4 regions of the Blautia sp. 1033sp1_1033st1_G9_1033SCRN_220408 genome follow, and region 2 is predicted to be linked to each of the others. Evidence: riboswitches for the same ligand, from Rfam matches in the RefSeq annotation. Region 2 holds a riboswitch; each other region holds the start of a gene.
What was found. Region 2 has a riboswitch for cobalamin ahead of AB5916_RS09845 (sirohydrochlorin cobaltochelatase). Riboswitches for the same ligand answer to the same signal wherever they lie in the genome.
Positions count from the first base shown of each region.

Region 1: linked by a shared signal. The riboswitch ahead of AB5916_RS00550 (cysteine-rich small domain-containing protein) and the one ahead of AB5916_RS09845 (sirohydrochlorin cobaltochelatase) in region 2 are both predicted to bind cobalamin.
Region 3: linked by a shared signal. The riboswitch ahead of AB5916_RS02105 (Ig domain-containing protein) and the one ahead of AB5916_RS09845 (sirohydrochlorin cobaltochelatase) in region 2 are both predicted to bind cobalamin.
Region 4: linked by a shared signal. The riboswitch ahead of AB5916_RS00915 (Ig-like domain-containing protein) and the one ahead of AB5916_RS09845 (sirohydrochlorin cobaltochelatase) in region 2 are both predicted to bind cobalamin.

Region 1 is NZ_JBFKZO010000001.1:108,464-113,026, reverse strand. It holds gene AB5916_RS00565 (aldehyde dehydrogenase family protein) at 1-626, opposite strand, end outside; gene AB5916_RS00560 (class II aldolase/adducin family protein) at 649-1,455, opposite strand; gene AB5916_RS00555 (phosphatase) at 1,696-2,409, shown strand; gene AB5916_RS00550 (cysteine-rich small domain-containing protein) at 2,623-2,931, opposite strand; cobalamin riboswitch at 3,172-3,363, opposite strand; gene AB5916_RS00545 (NlpC/P60 family protein) at 3,597-4,563, opposite strand, start outside.
Region 2 is NZ_JBFKZO010000011.1:53,913-58,475, forward strand. It holds gene AB5916_RS09835 (D-alanyl-D-alanine carboxypeptidase family protein) at 1-155, shown strand, start outside; gene AB5916_RS09840 (hypothetical protein) at 298-873, opposite strand; gene AB5916_RS09845 (sirohydrochlorin cobaltochelatase) at 924-2,210, opposite strand; cobalamin riboswitch at 2,406-2,581, opposite strand; gene AB5916_RS09850 (YfhO family protein) at 2,611-4,563, opposite strand, start outside.
Region 3 is NZ_JBFKZO010000002.1:62,666-67,228, reverse strand. It holds gene hisIE (bifunctional phosphoribosyl-AMP cyclohydrolase/phosphoribosyl-ATP diphosphatase HisIE) at 1-569, shown strand, start outside; gene AB5916_RS02110 (VanW family protein) at 577-2,007, shown strand; cobalamin riboswitch at 2,132-2,361, shown strand; gene AB5916_RS02105 (Ig domain-containing protein) at 2,548-4,317, shown strand; gene AB5916_RS02100 (hypothetical protein) at 4,448-4,563, shown strand, end outside.
Region 4 is NZ_JBFKZO010000001.1:188,093-192,655, forward strand. It holds gene AB5916_RS00905 (PEP/pyruvate-binding domain-containing protein) at 1-923, shown strand, start outside; gene AB5916_RS00910 (hypothetical protein) at 966-1,733, opposite strand; adenosylcobalamin (AdoCbl) riboswitch at 1,915-2,048, shown strand; gene AB5916_RS00915 (Ig-like domain-containing protein) at 2,132-4,563, shown strand, end outside.

The DNA of each region.
Region 1 (4,563 bases), on a different contig from region 2:
TCCTTGTGCTTCATCATGATCTCACTTGTATCCAGTGTTGGTTTTTCTACGGTTGCAGCTATATTATCAGGCCCGCCTGCTTCCAGAGAGGCCTCATTTAAAAGATTGATTGCATAAATCGATGTTTTGATTGCTGCCGGATGAGGGTTAAATACAACTGTATTTCCACCTGCCAGCATGCCTATTGTATTGCAGAGAATTGTTTCACTTGGGTTGGTACAAGGAGTAATCGCACCGATCACACCAAAAGGTCCCATCTCAATAAGTGTCAGTCCTCTGTCCCCGGACCATGCAGTTGTGCTGATATCCTCTGTACCCGGTGTTTTATCTGCAACCAGATGATGTTTCAGGATCTTATCTCCTACATTTCCCATTCCGGTTTCATCCACACCCATTCGTGCAAGAATTTCTGCATTTTCCTTTGTTTTCCTGCGGATGCAGGTAATAATCTTCTCTCTCTGGTCCATTGACATTGCACGAACGATCTTCTGTGCTTTTTTTGCAGCTTCGATCGCTTCGTTCATATCTTTAAAAACGCCATGTTTTCCGGACGGAGCATCTGCAATCTGCATTTTTGCCATTACTTCCTGTACAATATCCTGTACCATGCTTTCGCTGATTGGCATGAGATTGTCCTCCTAACTTTTCTTACATTCCCAGCTGTTTCATTACCTGTTTAGTGATCTGTGCTACCAGATCTGCATCTCCTGCTACGTCTTTCTTCGCTTCAGAAGAACCACATCCACCACCGCAGTTATGGCAGTTTACGCCATCTTTGTTCAGGCACAGATTTGCAGGATGTTTGCCCGGAAGGCCCATTTTTCTTCTGATCTCATAAAGCTTCTGAACAGTTTCTTTATCAAATTCCTTTGGTCCGCCCAGCATCTTGGACTGGTACAGAAGCTGTGCATAAAACTCAACAGATTCCATCTTCATGTATGCAGCAAGAAGGTCTGTTGACCAGGTAAGTGCGCCATGGCTCTCAAGAAGAACTGCATCATAATATGGAAGATATTTCTCAAGTCTATCCGGAATCTCATTGGTAGATGGAGTACCATACTCAGCAATCGGAACACATCCTAATGCGATAACTGCCTCTGGCATAATCGGCTGTGTAAGAGGAATACCTGCAATTGCAAAAGATGTTGCATATACAGGATGTGCATGTACAACAGATCCTACATCCGGTCTTTTCTGATATACTCTCATGTGCATCTTGATCTCAGAAGAAGGACGGAATCCCGGATTTGCCTGGATCACATCTCCCTTAGCATCTACCTTACAGATATACTCCGGAGTCATAAATCCTTTGGATACACCAGTAGGTGTGCAGAGAAATTCATTGTCATTCAGTTTTACGGAAATGTTACCATCGTTTGCTGCTACCATGTTACGGTTGTAGATACGTTTTCCGATTTCACAAATCTGTTTTTTGATCTCATATTCGTTTACCATGCTTTTTTATCCTCCTTAAGCATATATAGCGTTTCCTGCTCCCTTTTTCGCAGTAACATTTTGTTTCTATTGTGATTCTACCTCATTCCACACAATAAGTCAAGGTATATCTGTTGTTTTATGTTGTTTTTAAAGGTTTTATTATGTTGTTTTTATTGTTTTTTCAGGAAATCACCTGTTTTTTTCATTGACAAAGCTTTTCACGCTGTGTCATACTGGTAGCAAAGGAGTTGTTTAATTATGTTTTTATCAGATATACACACTCATTCTATTGCCAGTGGCCATGGCACCTCCTGTACCATTACCCAAATGGCAAAAGCAGCTTCATGCAAAGGACTTTCTCTTTTAGGGATCACCGACCATGGTCCATCTACTATAGGCGCAGGTACTGTTTCTTATTTTCGCAGCCTGTCCGCAGCCCCCAGGAAGCGTTTTGGCATTCAGCTGCTTTTAGGTGCAGAGGTTAATATCCTGGATGAACAAGGCCGGATCGACCTTCCAGCAGATGTCCTTTCAGGCCTTGATTATGCGATTGCCAGTATGCATGTCCAGAACCTTCGTCCCGCAGACAGACAGAGCAATACACTTGCACTGTTAAATGTGATGCAGCATCCCTGTGTAAAGGTTCTCGGCCATATTGATAATACTCAATATGATCTTGATTATGAAGCCGTGATCCGGTCTGCCGCACATAGCCAGGTTCTTATGGAGATCAACGAGGCATCTCTTGCGCCTTATGGATACCGCGGCGATACCAGGCCTAATTGCCGCAGGATTTTAGAACTGTGTCTCCAATATCAGGTTCCTGTGCTCCTTTCCAGTGACAGTCATGGGATCTCTCACATCGGTGATTTTACTTATGGGGAAGCTTTTGCAAAAGACTGTAATTTTCCACCGGATCTGATCCTTAATAGCCAGATTCCCAGACTGCTTTCCTTCCTTATGAAAAGATAGGTTTTTATATAACAGGAGTATTAGATGGGTATTTCCATTACATTTTTTTACTTTATTGGAACATTACGGAGTAATTTCCTATAAAAAAAGCTGCTGTATGGATTCTCCTTTCAGAGATTTTCCGTACAACAGCTTTTCTTATTTATATCTTTATTACTCTTATCTTTGTTATTCTTGTCACTATTATTCTTGTTTTTATTACTCTTGCCTTTATTATTCCTTTTTATCATTAGCTTTCACGCTTCTGATCTCATCCATCAGTTTTGCAAGTTCCTGATACTTACCGGTTACGTAACCATAATTTCTGCGCTTATGAGGCAGTAAACACCCTGTACAATCTTTCAGGCCTTTTTCCGTATATTTAAAATTCCCTCCGCACTTATCTCCCAGGGCATATAATGGACAATAACAAAACAGGCAATTAAAATCCTGTGGGTCTGCACCTTTGTGGCACGGAAAAAACTCACATTCTTTATGACTGAAAAAGGAATATTCTTTGCCTTCCCAATATTCACCGGCCATTCCATCCGCCTCCTGTTTTTCTTGTAAAAAAGAGGGAGCGATGCTACTTCGGGGTAGAAAATGAACCGTTCATAAATACGCGGAGGGAACGGACATCCGAAGTAGTATCGCCTGCCATTTAATCGGTATAATTCTCATGAACAGGCGCATTCCATAAAAAATGTCTGCTACCATTAAAGAGCAGACAACACTAAGGGGCTGCGGATTCCCCGAAGTTGGTTGTTACACTTTACACGGAAGTTTAACCTCGCCATACTAAGCAGGTTTCCTGACTTCAGGATCATCGCTTCCTCTCCCCTTCTCATGCATCAGCACAATGGGATATTGAGATTGGCTTCCCTGTTACAGTGACCGGATCGCTCAGGACTTTCACCTGATTCCCTCTTCTGTCATCTTCTAGAAATGATCAGCACTTAATATGTTCAATATGGAATTATACTGGTATCATAATACCCTTTTACTATATATTTGTCAATGTTTATTTTTGCATACAAGTTTCCAAAGCGCCCCTCCGGAATTTACGCATTCAAGTCGAGCATCTGTTACTCACACCTGAAAGAGGTGGGAGTCTTCTCGACTGAGATAAAAATCCCTGAGTTCCGGAATGCATAAATAAATACATACCAGACTCAGGGGATATGTTCTGAATCTCTTACTATTTGCTATTATACAAGACGTCTTACAGAGGTAATGGTTCTGTAAGCTGCATTATTACTGATCTTAATGCCATCCTTCGCATTGGAAGCGTGTACGATCTGTCCATTGCCCATATAAATTGCCACGTGACCGCCATAACAGATCAGGTCGCCTGGCTGTGCATCTGCATAAGAAACTTCTGTTCCAGCATTCTGCTGCTCATAAGAAGTTCTTGGAAGGCTGACGCCAAAATTAGCATACACACTCTGTACGAAGCCGGAGCAGTCTGCACCACCAGTAAGACTGGTGCCACCCCATACATATGGATTACCTACAAACTGAGTAGCATAATCTACAACAGAAGATCCTGAACCAGAGCCAGAAGATGAAGAACTGGAACTGGAAGAAGAACTTGACTCAGAAGAACTCTGATATTCACTTGGATCTACTGTATTCTCAGAATCTATCACATTACCATACTCATCATACTGAGTCTCTCCAGATCCTGATGATTCAGAACTGCTTACTGCATTTCCTTCTTCATCATACTGGGTAGAATCATAATCACCATCATTAGATGCCTGTGCAGCAGCTGCTGCTTCTGCCTGGCGTCTTGCCTCTTCTTCTGCTGCGATACGCTCTGCCTCCAGCTGCTCGATCTCAGCCTGCTGTGCTGCAAGAAGATTTGCGTACTCAGTAGCCTGCTGCTGTGCATATGCGATCTCATTCTCACAGTCTGCGGAAGTAGCTCTCTTCTCATCCAGCTGTGCCTGAAGATTCTGTGACTCAGCTTCGTACTCCTGCTTCATGCCTTCTAATTCAGCCTTCTCACCAGTGTACTTTTCCTCCAGCTGCTTTACCTGCTCAATAGTATTAGAATACACTTCCAGGCTCTTTCTGTCCTGCTCATACATCTTCTGTGTATACTCTGCTCTTGTAAGAAGATCTGCAAGATTGTCTGCATTCATCATCATCTGGAACCAGGCATCACTTCCG
Region 2 (4,563 bases):
ACACCTCTCTTTATACCAATGGACAGGCGAATATGGAAGCCGCAAAGGCCTATTCCCAGTCCACCTCCTATGCGCCTTATGCAGTGATCGGAGGCGTGGCATTCCTGATCCTTCTTCTGTTATTTATTAAAATGATCAAGATCATCAAGTCCTGATATCAGGATCCAAACTTATAAGCCCCTGTGCCTGTTCAATCAGTAAAGGATGCATCATAAAGCGAATATATCCACCATAATAAAAGCCAGCCGAAACGCGATCGGCTGGCTTTCATATATGGTGGATACATCTGCTTAATGATTATTCTGCATCTTCTGTATCTTCTGCTGTATTCTCGGTATCTTCTGCCTCATCTTCAGCAACCTCTACAGGAAGCTTGTTGTCATCATTCATCTCCTCCGGATTGCTTACGCTTACTGTATGATCATACCATTTGCCCTTAGTACCGATAATAGCAAGGTCAAAATCCTGATCAAGAGCCTCTACAGGAACATCAAAGCCATACACTTCATCTGATAAACCATCCTTATAGGTAACCGTATCTGTGGTAGGCTGAAGCAGCTCTGCGTCATCCTTCTGTGCATCCTCAGCAAGCCCTGGGAAAAGATTCACAATGTTCTTGGATACAAGAGAGATATGAAGGGTCATTTTGCCGTCTTCTACAGTAAGCTGGCCTTTGCCCTCGCATGCCTCATTTGTGTGGAACATGCTGCTGTCTGTATTAAAGTCAACAATGTAAACTCCATCCTCCAGATCCTGTGTATCGGATGCTTCTTCTTTGGTGTCTGCTGCCTCTGCCCATACCGGCAATGTCATAGGAACTGTCATAGCAGAAATACTTAATGCTGATACTAAAATGGCTAATGAACGCTTCATAACTTTCTTTTCTCCTTTATGGTGATGTGGTCAAATGGCCACATGTCCGTTTATTTTGCTAAGCTGTCGATAGCTGCTTTTGTATGCTCTACATACAGCTGTTCTACTGCATCGATTCTTCCAAGTCCTTCGATCTGGCAGTCTACGCTGTCAAATTCTCCGGATGCCTCAAACATGCTCTTCCAGGAATCGTCGTCATCTCCAGCCATATCATTGTTTGCATGATCACCTGCAACAACCATCAGCGGACGAAGAATCACTTTCTTGAAACCAGCATCTTTTACTTTAGCGATTACAGCATCGCATGCTGTGTCTTCCGGCTCACCCTCTACAGTACCGATGAATGCGTTTGTAAATCCAAGGTTCTCCATCTGTGTCTGCATCTGGTCGTAAGTAACATTTGCTGTATGGGATGTTCCATGACCCATAAATACGAAAGCTGTACCATCTTCAGCAGCAGCTTCCATGCTGTCATAATCTGCAGTCTTTACAGCCTCATCTGTGATAGCTTTTGCTACAGCTTCTTTATCCTCATTGATCACTGTAGCATCTTCTCCAACCTCACCCAGCATTGGCTCTGCAATAGCTACAGACTCGAATTTGTCTTTATATTCCTCAATAGCAGCTGTCATCTCATCATACTCTGCGCCATGCATCAGGTGTGTAGGCTGTACAACCAGATTCTTAACTCCGTTTGCAACTGCACGGTCAAGTGCCTGCTGCATATTATCGATATGCTCATCATCTCTTGCCTGTACATGGTTGATGATGATCTGAGCTGTAAATGCCCTTCTTACAGACCAGTCCGGATATGCTTCCTGAAGTGCATCCTCGATACCCTTGATATCCTGTGCACGGCTATCATTAAAAGAAGTACCAAAGCTTACAACCAGAATCTCATTCTCACCGATCTCATCCTGGTTTCTCGGATCATCCTTGGAAGCGTCTCCTGTATCTCTTCCGAAATACTCAGGGCTTGCCTCTTCTCCCTCTACCAGTTCCTTCTGTGCATCTGTCAGTGCATCCCATGCTTCTTTTGCTTCTGTGCACTGTGCATCTGTATCGTCTGTTCTCTCCTGTACGTAGATCGCATCAATAAGAGCTGCCACTTTATCTGCTGCCTCCTGGTCTGCGTCCTCAGCAGATGCATCATCTGTTTCCTCTGCATCGTCTGCTGCTTCTGCGTCGTCTGTTGCTTCTGCGTCATCTGCTGCTTCTGTGTCGTCTGTTGTCTCTGCTGCGTCCTCTGTCTCTGCAAATGCTGCTGTTGCTGCACATGTCATGCTTGCTGCCATGGATACAGACAGGAGCAGTGCCATAATTGTTTTGCGCTTCATTATTTTTTCCTCTTTTTTTCGTATTTCCGGACGAACTATGCATAAAAACAGCGGTCACATTTCTGCGACCGCAATGCTTCTCATCAACATATTCGTTCCTTTTGTCAGATGCTTCTCCCTCTTCGCAGAAGTATACCGACAGTAAACTATATGATCATATAATGTTATGAGAATACTGGTTCTGTGTCCCGCAGATCCACAATCCCACGCAAAGGCAGTTCTCCTGACTTCGTTCTACACTGCTTCCCCTTCCCGGTCTCCCAGTGGGCTCTGAAGCAGCTCCCTTACACAGTGACGGCATCGTTCCGGATTCACACCGGATTCTCTTTTACGCATCATGAAATGATGCTACCTGTACGCTACAACTTTATACATATTCAATTCGGATATCTAATAGTTATCATATAATTGTGTCTTTTCTATGAACAAAAAATGTATATACAGTAAACATAAGATAGATAATCCAGAATGCCAGACTTAGCAGGATTCCTTCTTTCAGCAATGGTGCATGATAAGTAAGGGTAAGGGCATGATTTCCTTCTTTTACTTTACATGCAAGGAAGCCTAAGTCCCCTTTCTGCAGCTTTGTGTCTTCTCCATCGATCTTAAGACTCCATCCATCCTCATAAGGAATCATAAAAAGTACATATCCATCTGAAGCCGCTTGGATACTGCCTGTTACCAGTGTGTCCTTCTGAGGGGCATCCAGCACAACCTTTGATCCCTTCTTTGCCTGGGATTTCCCAAGGCCTGCCGCACTTTCCCTGTCTTCTCCATCCTCCAGCACAATGGCATTACTTAAAAACTTCTTCCGGATCTTTTTATCCGCTTCCCGCAGGCTGCTTTCTGATACCGTTTCATCATAAAACCTTGCCACATCGCTTTCCCGTACATTTTGATACAGATACATACTGCCAAACTGACGGATCAGCGTATATTTGCTGCTATCCAGGCTGCTATTCTTGGAGATCAGGTATCTTACCCCTGTAAAGGCTGCAAACCAGTTGTTCATAGCATTATCCCAAAAGGTATACCTGTTCCGGTCTGCATAATAAAAGCTTGGGATACATGTGTTTACAAAATCCTTTACATTGCTGTTCATTACAGAATTATAGGTGCTGACCCCTCTGTACCCCTGAGCCAGGGAATCCATGGAAATCGTCGCAGACGAAAAGTCCTTTTCCACCCGGTAAAAGCTTTTGTCTGTTTCCCTTAAAAATCCCAGAATGTCCTGGATGTCCTGACTGTAAAGCTCCCGGAAATATGCCTGGGGCTTGTCAATAAAATCTCTTGCCTGCTGCTCGGACGGATCCTCAACGATCTTCTCAAGATAATCATCCGTTACCTGCACCACTGTTTCTGCCGGTGTATCCTCTTTTTTCAGGGACATTCTGTCTTCATAGCCAACAGTTCCCTCACAGATCACATTCGCAGCCATAGCCAGTGCCAAAAGGCTAAAAAGCACCTGCTCCCCTTTTACTTTCAACCGGTTCACCAGCAAAAGTACAACTGCCATTACTGTTCCGGTTACAGCCGTGATCACTGCGTTCTGTCTGTATTCAGCAAAAAGACTGTCCTCATAGCCCATCCTGCAGGCTTTATACATAAAGATACAAACCAGAACCACACCTATAATGCTGGCTCTGCCGCCCTTTTTCAGATAATCCCAGGTCCAGGCTGCTGCCAGAAGAATCATAGGGAGCAGCAGGAAAGTATATCTGTATGTAACCGTAGCAAAAGCATTAAAGGCATAACCGCCTACAGGGAAGATCATCAGAAGCAACATAAACAAGGCTCCACCATAAGCAGTCCTTCTGGTACGCTTTGTCTCATTGCTTTTCCAGAACAAAAGCAGGAACTGCACTGCCAGGAAAACTGCCAGAACAGAAACAAACAGCACCGGATCCTCATAATAATTCCAGAAGCCATAGTATTTCTTGTCTCCCAGTTCCTGCAGATTCTGGAAATTCGTGGAAAAAGGACGAAGCAGAAGGGTTTCATAATATTCCTGCTTATTCAGGGTAAAACACCTTTTTAAAAGATCTGCCAGGGTCCTCTTCTGTTCCACTCTGGATGTTACATTTAAAAGAATGGATGCCATAGGAAGAAAAACTGCAAAGCTCATCCCAAGTCCCAACAGCATAAGCAGACAGCCGCCTGCAAATTTCCCCATCCTCTGCCGGATGGTAAGCCCATTCAGGGAGATTACCCGGAACAGAAGATACAGGCCGGTTCCCGCCAGGCACATATATGTGAAATACACACTGTAGATCCCACAAAAAAATACCATTACCGGAAACAGCTTCCATTTTTTCTCTTTTCTTAAAAATTTCTCGCAGAATAAAAGTAATAG
Region 3 (4,563 bases), on a different contig from region 2:
TGGTTGTTCAGGATTATAAGACAGATGAAGTGCTGATGGTAGCTTATATGAATGAGCAGGCATTCCAAACCACTTTGAAAACAGGAAGGATGACTTACTGGAGCAGAAGCAGAAATGAGCTTTGGACGAAAGGCCTTACCTCCGGACATTTCCAGTATGTAAAGTCTCTCACCCTTGACTGTGACAATGATACTATCCTTGCAAAGGTGGATCAGGTAGGTGCAGCATGCCATACAGGCAGCAGAAGCTGTTTCTTCCAGCCTCTTATGAAAAAGGAGTATGATGACACCAATCCACTTCATGTATTTCAGGATGTGTATGATGTGATCATGGACAGGAAGAAGCATCCAAAGGAAGGCTCTTATACTAATTATCTTTTTGATAAGGGAATCGACAAGATCCTGAAAAAAGTAGGTGAGGAGTGTACGGAGATCGTTATTGCTGCAAAGAATCCGGATAAAGAGGAGATTAAATACGAGATTTCCGATTTTTTGTATCATGCAATGGTATTAATGGTGGAGAAGGGCGTTACCTGGGAGGACATTACCAGGGAACTTGCCAGACGGTGATTTACATATGAAAAGAAAAGCAAAAAAAGCTTTCAGTATTACAGCGGCTGCAGTGTTTCTGGCAGCCGTATTGTATCTGGTCTGGTGTGTACTTCTAAATGATTCCGTGATCTGGAAAAATGTTCAGGTCAATGGGATTTCCATCCAGGGAAAGACAAAAGCCCAGGCCAGAGAAGCAATCCTGGCAGATTTTAAAGAGACTTATGAGGATAAGGCTATCCAGGTGAACCTGTCCGACGAAGTTTATCAAGCTTACATATTTCCTATGCTTGGCATAGATCCTGGGAAAGTGGTGGAGCAGGCCTATCAGCTTGGCCATGGTGCCTGGTATAAAAGAGGTCTGGACCGGATACGTCTGATGACAGATGATAATGCAGAAGAGATCACGCTTCTTCCCCAGGTGACCCATCCGGAGACAGTGTCTTCTGTGATTTCTTATATGGAAATCGAAAAGGTAGATACAGTGGTACAGCCTGTATGCCGGATAACAGACGACAGTCTGATCATAAAGAAGGGAAAAACTGGTATTAAGGCAGATACAGATGCTTTAAAGGAGCAGCTCCTGCATGCAGCTGCCAGCCTGGATCTTGATACACAGATCCAGTGTGCAACCATCAGTGTTACACCAGAGGAGCCGGATTTCAAGGCTTATTATAGGCAGATCTATCAGGAGCCGGAAGATGCATATATGGATGAAAAGAATGATTATGAGATCGTTCCTTCCAAGACAGGGATATCCTTTGATGTTGCAAAGGCGGTCAAAGAATATGGACAGGCCAAAGAAGGCAGTGTGTTTACAGTGGCTTTTGAACAGATCCTGCCGGAGGTGACAACCGGGGATCTGACCAGCCGGGTATTCCGGGATGTGCTGGGAAGCTATAATACTTATGGAGGCGGTACTGACAACCGGATCACCAATCTGACTCTTGCTGCAAAGGCAATTGATGGAATTGAACTGATGCCTGGTGAGACCTTTTCTTACAATGAAACCTTAGGAGAGCGTACAGCCGAAAGAGGGTATAAGGCTGCCGGTGTGTTTGTAAACGGACAGCATGCAGAAGGGATCGGCGGAGGCATCTGTCAGGTTTCCACCACCTTGTTTAATGCATGCCTATATGCAGATCTGGAAATTGTAAAGCGTACCAATCATTCCGGCAGGGTAGATTATGTGCCAGCTGGGCTGGATGCTGCTGTATCCTGGGGAGATCCTGACTTTCAGTTTTGCAATAATACTGAGTATCCTATCCGGATCTCTGCCACTTATGCAGATGGTTCCGTTAATGTGAAGATCTATGGTACAAAAACAAATTCCAATACAGTAAAGGTGACTACCCAGCAGCTGGATGCACAAAGCTACAAAACTTATCGTCATGTATATGACCAGGATGGAAATCTTCTGGAAACGGAGGAAATCTGCAGCAGCCATTACATCAGCTGATCTTGCGTGGCGGCCACAGAGCTGTAAACAGGCATCATAAGAATGTGTGATTTTGTTTGATTTTTCACAATTTTAAAGGAAATCGTATTGATTTCAAAAAATGCTTTTGCTATAATACAGGAAATGAATAAAGACCGTTTACAGTGTCAGCCAGGAGGCAACGATTCCGGCTGTTAAAGGGAATCAGGTGGAAGTCCTGAACGATCCGGTCACTGTGAGCAGGGAGGATACTGCAGGGGCCATTGAGAAGAAGCCTGGATCCGATAGGACTCATGGAAGCCGTCTCTTCTTGAGAAGGAGCAGATATCTGTTGATCTGTGAGCCAGGAAACCTGCTGTGAATGCTGAAGATGGAAGCTTCCGACGAAAGCGATTCATTGCTATTTCTTGTATTGTTTTATTGCACATATGTTTTTTGGCTATGCATATAATGATATGAGCAATTGTGATGCCTGTTTCCAAGCCGGAAGCAGGCTTCTTTTTTGTACAGCAGTACATGTCTTCATTCAAATTGATTGGAAATAACAGGAGGATAAAGATCATGAAAAAACGAAAAATCATTCTTGCAATGCTTCTTTGCGCTGCAATGACAACAGGGAGTGTGCTTCCTGCATTTGGGGAAGATCTTGCAGCAGTAGTGGATGTACAGGATGTAACAGAGGATGAGGCTTTTGATGAGTCTGAGGAGGCAGATTTTGTTGAGTTTACAGACCAGGAGGAAGTGACCTCTGATGTATTAGATGGTGCATTTACCGCTTATCCGGAGGAAGCCGCACCGGTAGCTGAAGATGCAGAGAATCCGGGAACCGTTGCAGCACAGGGATATTATACCTTTGATTTTTCTGATGCAGCTGCACCGGGAGTGACCTGTACTGGCGATATGTTCCGGGTAGTAGCAGCTACTTTATATAGTGACAAAGATGGAGTAATGACAGCTACCATTACTCTTTCCGGCACTGGCAGGGATAAGCTTTATTTTGGAACAGCAGAGGCGGCAGAGGCAGATACTGCTAATCAGATGATTTATTCATCTGTAGTAAAGGATAGTAATGGTAAAGAACAGTATGTATTCGGACCGTTTGCAGTTGCCAAACTGGATAAGGTTATTAATGTGGCTGCACATTCTGTCAAGGGAAATAAATGGAAAGATTACACGATCACCTTCAACTCATCCAAGCTTCTTGCAGCTGCTACAGATGCTGTAGATAACAGCACAGCACTTCCGGATGGTACTTATACACCGGAGAATTTCACAGCTACAGGCGGTACAGGTAAAGTGACCATTACCTGTCCACAGGTTATTGTTGAAAATGGCAAGGCATTTGCAGATGTTACATTCAGCAGCAAGAAATATGTTTATGTAAAGGCAAATAATCAGTTATTTAACGGTACAGTGAATACTTCCGGCGTTACATACAGGATCCCGGTTGACCTGAATGAAGATGTGAAGATCCTTGCACTGACTACAGGTATGAGCATGGCACATGAGATCGCCTATACTCTTCATGTAACATTGAATGAGACACCGGCACCTACTGCTACACCAACACCTACTGAGACGCCGGCTCCCACACCTGCAGCAGTTGCAGCAACTTCATTAAAGGTTTCTGTTTCCAAGCTTACCTTAAAGGCAGGAGCCTCCAGGACAGTCAGTGCCATTGCAGCACCTGCAAATACCACAGACAAGGTGGTATACACTTCCCAGAATCCTTCCGTTGCTACAGTAAACGATGCTGGTAAGATCACTGCAAAAGCAGCAGGTAAGACCAAGATCACTGTAAAAGCAGGATCTAAGGAAAAGACCATTGCTGTAACAGTAACCAAAAAAGCAGTAAAAGTAAAATCTCTTAAGATGAAAAAGGCAGCCCTTACCATGAATAAGGGAACTCAGACTTATGTTTCTTATAAAGTGAATCCAACAGGTGCAACCACAACCCTGAAATGGAAATCTTCTAATAAGAATGTGGCAGCAGTAGACCAGACAGGTAAGATCGTTGCAAAGAAAGCCGGCAAAGCTACGATTACAGTAACAGCAAACGGCAAGAAGGCAACCGTGAAGGTTTCTGTTGTGGATCCATGCACCAGTGTAAAGGTACAGAGCAAGCTTACCTTAAAAGCTGGCAAGTCTGCCAAATTAAAAGTAACAACCACTCCCAAAACAACCGGACAGAAAGCAGCATTTAAGTCAAGCAACAAGAAAGTGGCAACCGTAGATTCCAAGGGAAAAGTAAAAGCCCTGAAAAAAGGAACTGCTAAGATCACTGTTACTGTAGGCAAGCAGAAAGCAACCTGCACAGTAAAAGTAAAATAAATGTAAATGTTCCGTATTTTTACAGTTACAAATAAACAATAGTAGATACAGATAAAGAAAACTGTCCTGTGAAGCATTGTGTGGCACAATATTTTGCAGGGCAGATTCCTGTTTAACAGAGGAGATTCATATGAAACGTAATTCAACAAGATTTCTTGCACTTTTTTTAACCGCTGCCATGTCCGTCACTCCAGCTGTGGCAGCTTTTGGTGAGAATCAGGAGAACAGTGATCAGATCCCTGCCAT
Region 4 (4,563 bases), on a different contig from region 2:
CAGTGGATACCTCTGGACACTGCGTGAGACAAATGTATCTGGATCAGATCGAAGGATTCCTTCCGGAATACCTTGCTAATATTCTTCTGGATCATGATTTTGACGCAGAAAGATCATTCAGGGAGAGGGGAATAAACAGATCCGTTCGTTTTATTGCGTGCAGTGGTATAGTAAAGAATCAGATTCTGATGAAGCAGATACAGGATATTATGCAGCTGCTCCAGAAAGAATATGAATATCCGGTTGATATCGAATTTACGGTGAACCTTTCAGAAACAGGAGAATATTCCATAAACCTGTTGCAGTGCCGGCCACTGAAGGTGTTTAAGGATATCGGAAAAGCACAGATTCCGGAGGATATTGCAGAAGAAAAAATAATTCTGGAGAATGTGCATTCTTCGATGGGACTGTCCAGAAATGTGAAAATCGATCACATTGTTCTGGTTGATCCGATTGCGTACTATAATATGCCGTATGTCAGAAAGCCAAACGTGGCGAAACTGATCGGAACAATAAACTGGAAATACAAAGAAAAAAATAAGCATATGCTTCTTATGGTTCCGGGGCGTATAGGTACATCTTCTCCGGAACTTGGTGTTCCGACAACATTTGCAGATATCAGTGAATTTGAAGCAATTTGTGAGATAGAAGAGAAAAAGGCGGGATATAATCCGGAACTTTCGTATGGAAGCCATATTTTTCAGGATCTGGTAGAAGCAGAGATATTGTACACCGCAGTATTTGCCAATGAAAAAACGTTACGGTTTGCACCGGAAAAACTGGCAGAATATCCTGATATTGTAAGCCTGTTTACGGAGGATCCTGAGTTGAAGCAGGTTGTTCATGTGTATGATATGAGCAAAGTATCATGCGAACTGTGTAATGATCTGCAGAACGAAAGACTGGTACTTTATCAGCAGTAAAATAAAAAAGGGGCTGTCAAACGACAGTCCCTAGAGCCTATACTACCATAAATTGAACGAGAAATCGGAATAGAGGGGAGTTGGCTGGCCGAAATAATAGTAGCGGTAGTCAGAACCTGGTGCTTTGTAATATTTTGGCTTCTTCGTTGTATGGTAGGTAACGTCGATTGAAACGGCGTTTTTCAGAGAAGCCTTCTGTCCGTTTTTGATCTTTTTAGTGAACGCCTTGTTGCCCTTTCTATAGGCAATTTCAATAAAATCTATTTTATAATTTTTAGCAGCAGCAACCTTTATCTGTGTTTTTCCGGAACGGGAAATCTTGGCACCATATTGCCAGTAACCGTTAATTTCAGAAGCGTAATCTTTTGAGCCAACTTTAAAGGATTTAAAAACTGCAGGGTGCTGTTTGAAGGTTACTTTACAGGACAGCTTATAGCTTTTCCCATTTTGATTAACTACAAAGCTGAAGGTGGATTTTTCTCCGACTTTAACCTTGTGGCCTTTCATGTGAAACTTCGTGCTTGTGCCAATCTGGATCGCATTTAATCCCTGACGTTTGTAAGCTGTGTAGTATGTGTTGGATGATTTTATGTTGGTAATGGTCGCTGTAGATGAAAGGTTCTTGATGTAAATAAAATCGAATACAGATGTGTCATCGACACCCTTGAACGGAGCTGATCTCTCAAAATAAAGGGCCTGAGTCTTAGGGCAAACAGGTGCTTTGGCAGCTGCATTTGCCAGTAATGGGGTGGCAGCGACTAATAACAGACATACAAGAAAGCCGCAAAGTGTCTTTTTCATTTTCTTCATTTCATTTTCCTCCTTTTTTGCGTGTTAATGATGGTGAATCTTTTTTCTCCTCTCTTATGGATTTTAAAATATGTTTTTATTGTACCGTACCTAATCGGTTCAGTCAATAGAGTATATCGATTAGGTACGGTATACGCAAATCTAAAAAACGATTGCATATCTTTTTTTTCTGTAGTATCATCCAATTAACAAACAGACATATTTAAATGGAATGCGGTTCATATCCGCAGCGGCGTCCTTGCCACCGTAAAGTCGGGTCTTTTTATATGTGTCTCATCGTGCATTTTTTATCTCAGGGGCGATATGAAATGCATAACCAAGAATAGCTTTTAACGCTATTCTTTATATTTATGCCCTCTTTTCAGAGGGTATTTTTTATACGAAGGAGGAATAATAACATGAAACACCGTCAATCCCGTTTTCTGGCACTGCTTCTTACTGCAGCTATGACATTAAGTTCTCCTGCTGCTGCTTTTGCCGGTACTACAGACGATACTTGGTTCTCTGATGGACTTGAGAATTTTACAAGTACACCAGATGAAAACGAAGAATCGGAAACTATTACTTTTAGTGATAAGGAAAATACCTGCTCCCCGTCTGAAGAATCTGCTTCTGAAGAATTCCTTACAGAGGATGTTTCTTCAGATTTTGCAGATACATCAGATTTTTTTACAACCATAACTGATACAAACAGCTCTATCGGTGAAAAGACCGAATATACAGATGCCTCTTACGATACGGATAATTTCACTTTCAGCGGTGGAGCCGGGCATATCACAATCACCTGTCCCTCTATAGAGATCAAAAATGGCGTTATTTATGGAAACATTCGATTTTCCAGCAGTTCTTATACCCAGCTGGAATCTAATGGAGTCACCTATTCTCCGGTTTCTACTGAAAATGGATCCCTGTTCCAGATTCCTGTAGTTTTAAATGAAGATATGGAAATTGCCGGAACTACCATAGCAATGGGAGCACCACATACCATCACTTATTCCATTCATATTTCTCTTGATACTGCCAAATTGCAAAAATTTTCCCCGGAAGATACAGCCGCAAAGTGGATTAAAGACAACTGCGATAACATCTTTGCAGACTGTTCCGATGCCTACAAAGCAGTCATCACCAAAGATGGCGATACCTACACCATTCCTTACCGGGCTTCTGACAATACCATTATTGCATCTGGTATCAAATTATTAAGACCGGACAAAAGTCTGTATCAGAGTGGCTGGTTTTTCAATACAACGGAGTGCTTTTCCAGACCTTCTAAAACATACCCCACATCCGCCACTTATTCTTTCAGTAATGTCCGTTTCATCAGTCAGACAGACACAGAAATGACTGCAACCTTAAAACTCTACGATCCTGCTACCACAAACTCGGCGATCAAGAACAATACCGCCACGGCTCTCGCTTCTTACACCTATACCTGGATCGTTCAGCCTAAAATCGAGCCTTATTCTGTAACTCTCGAGGCAAAGGATGCGGATGGAAATCCGATAACGGATCCTGTCTATACAGTAACAGACAACTACGGCAATGTTATTACTTCAGCTGACGCTTCTGTTTATCAGCTGTATGCGGACCGCACCTATACCATTACTGCTTCTGCTGAAGACTATACGGCTGAAGATGGCTCTGAGCAGGCCGTAATAAAAGATTTTATCCCATCTCAAGATGAAACCAAAACCTTTACTCTGACCCAAAGCCCGGAAGCAAAAGCCCAAAAGTGGATCAAAGACAACTGCGATAATATCTTTGCAGGCTGTTCCGATGCCTACAAAGCAGTCATCACCAAAGATGGCGATACCTACACCATCCCCTACCGGGCTTCTGACAATACCATTATTGCATCTAGCATAAAATTATTAAGACCGGACAAAAGTCTGTATCAGAGTGGTTGGTTTTTCAGTACAACGGAATGCTTTTCCAGACCTTCTAAAACATATTCCACATCCGCCACTTATTCTTTCAGTAATGTCCGTTTCATCAGTCAGACAGACACAAAAATGACTGCAACCTTAAAACTCTACGATCCTGCTACCACAAACTCGGTGATCAAGAACAATACCGCCACGGCTCTCGCTTCTTACACCTATACCTGGATCGTTCAGCCTAAAATTGAGCCTTATTCTGTAACTCTCGAAGCAAAGGATGCGGATGGAAATCTGGTAACGGATCCAGTCTACACGGTAACAGATAACTACGGCAATGTTATTACTTCATCTGATGCCGCTGTTTACCAGCTGTATGCGGACCGTACCTACACCATTACTGCTTCTGCTGAAAACTATACGGCTGAAGATGGCTCTGAGCAGGCTGTAATAAAAGATTTTACCCCATCCCAGGATGATTGTATAACTTTTACTTTAAAGAATAAATCTGTTGCTCTGGAAGATGGTACCTACACCATAGATACCATTTCTGACAGCACAATGTTCGCTTTTTATAATACAAAAATCATCGTAAAAGACAAAAAAGCTTACCTGGTAGTTACCCTCAAAGGAACCGGATTTGACAGACTTTACATGGGTGACTGTTCAGAGTCTTCTGTAAAGCCAGCAGAAGAAGATACGATTTGCTATGCCCCTGAACAATTTGATAGCTCTGAGCATTACACTTTCTGGCCGGTTCCAATTGTTTCCCTGAATGATCCACTGAGTATTTCTGGACATTCAGCAAAAAAGGATACCTGGTATCATCACACAATTACTTTCAATCAGAATACTCTCAAGAAAATCAGTGATGATAATCTGGTTCCTTCCGAAAAAATGGAAGCTCAGAAGCTGATGCGACAGTATTATATTGACGGTAATGTAATTGTAAA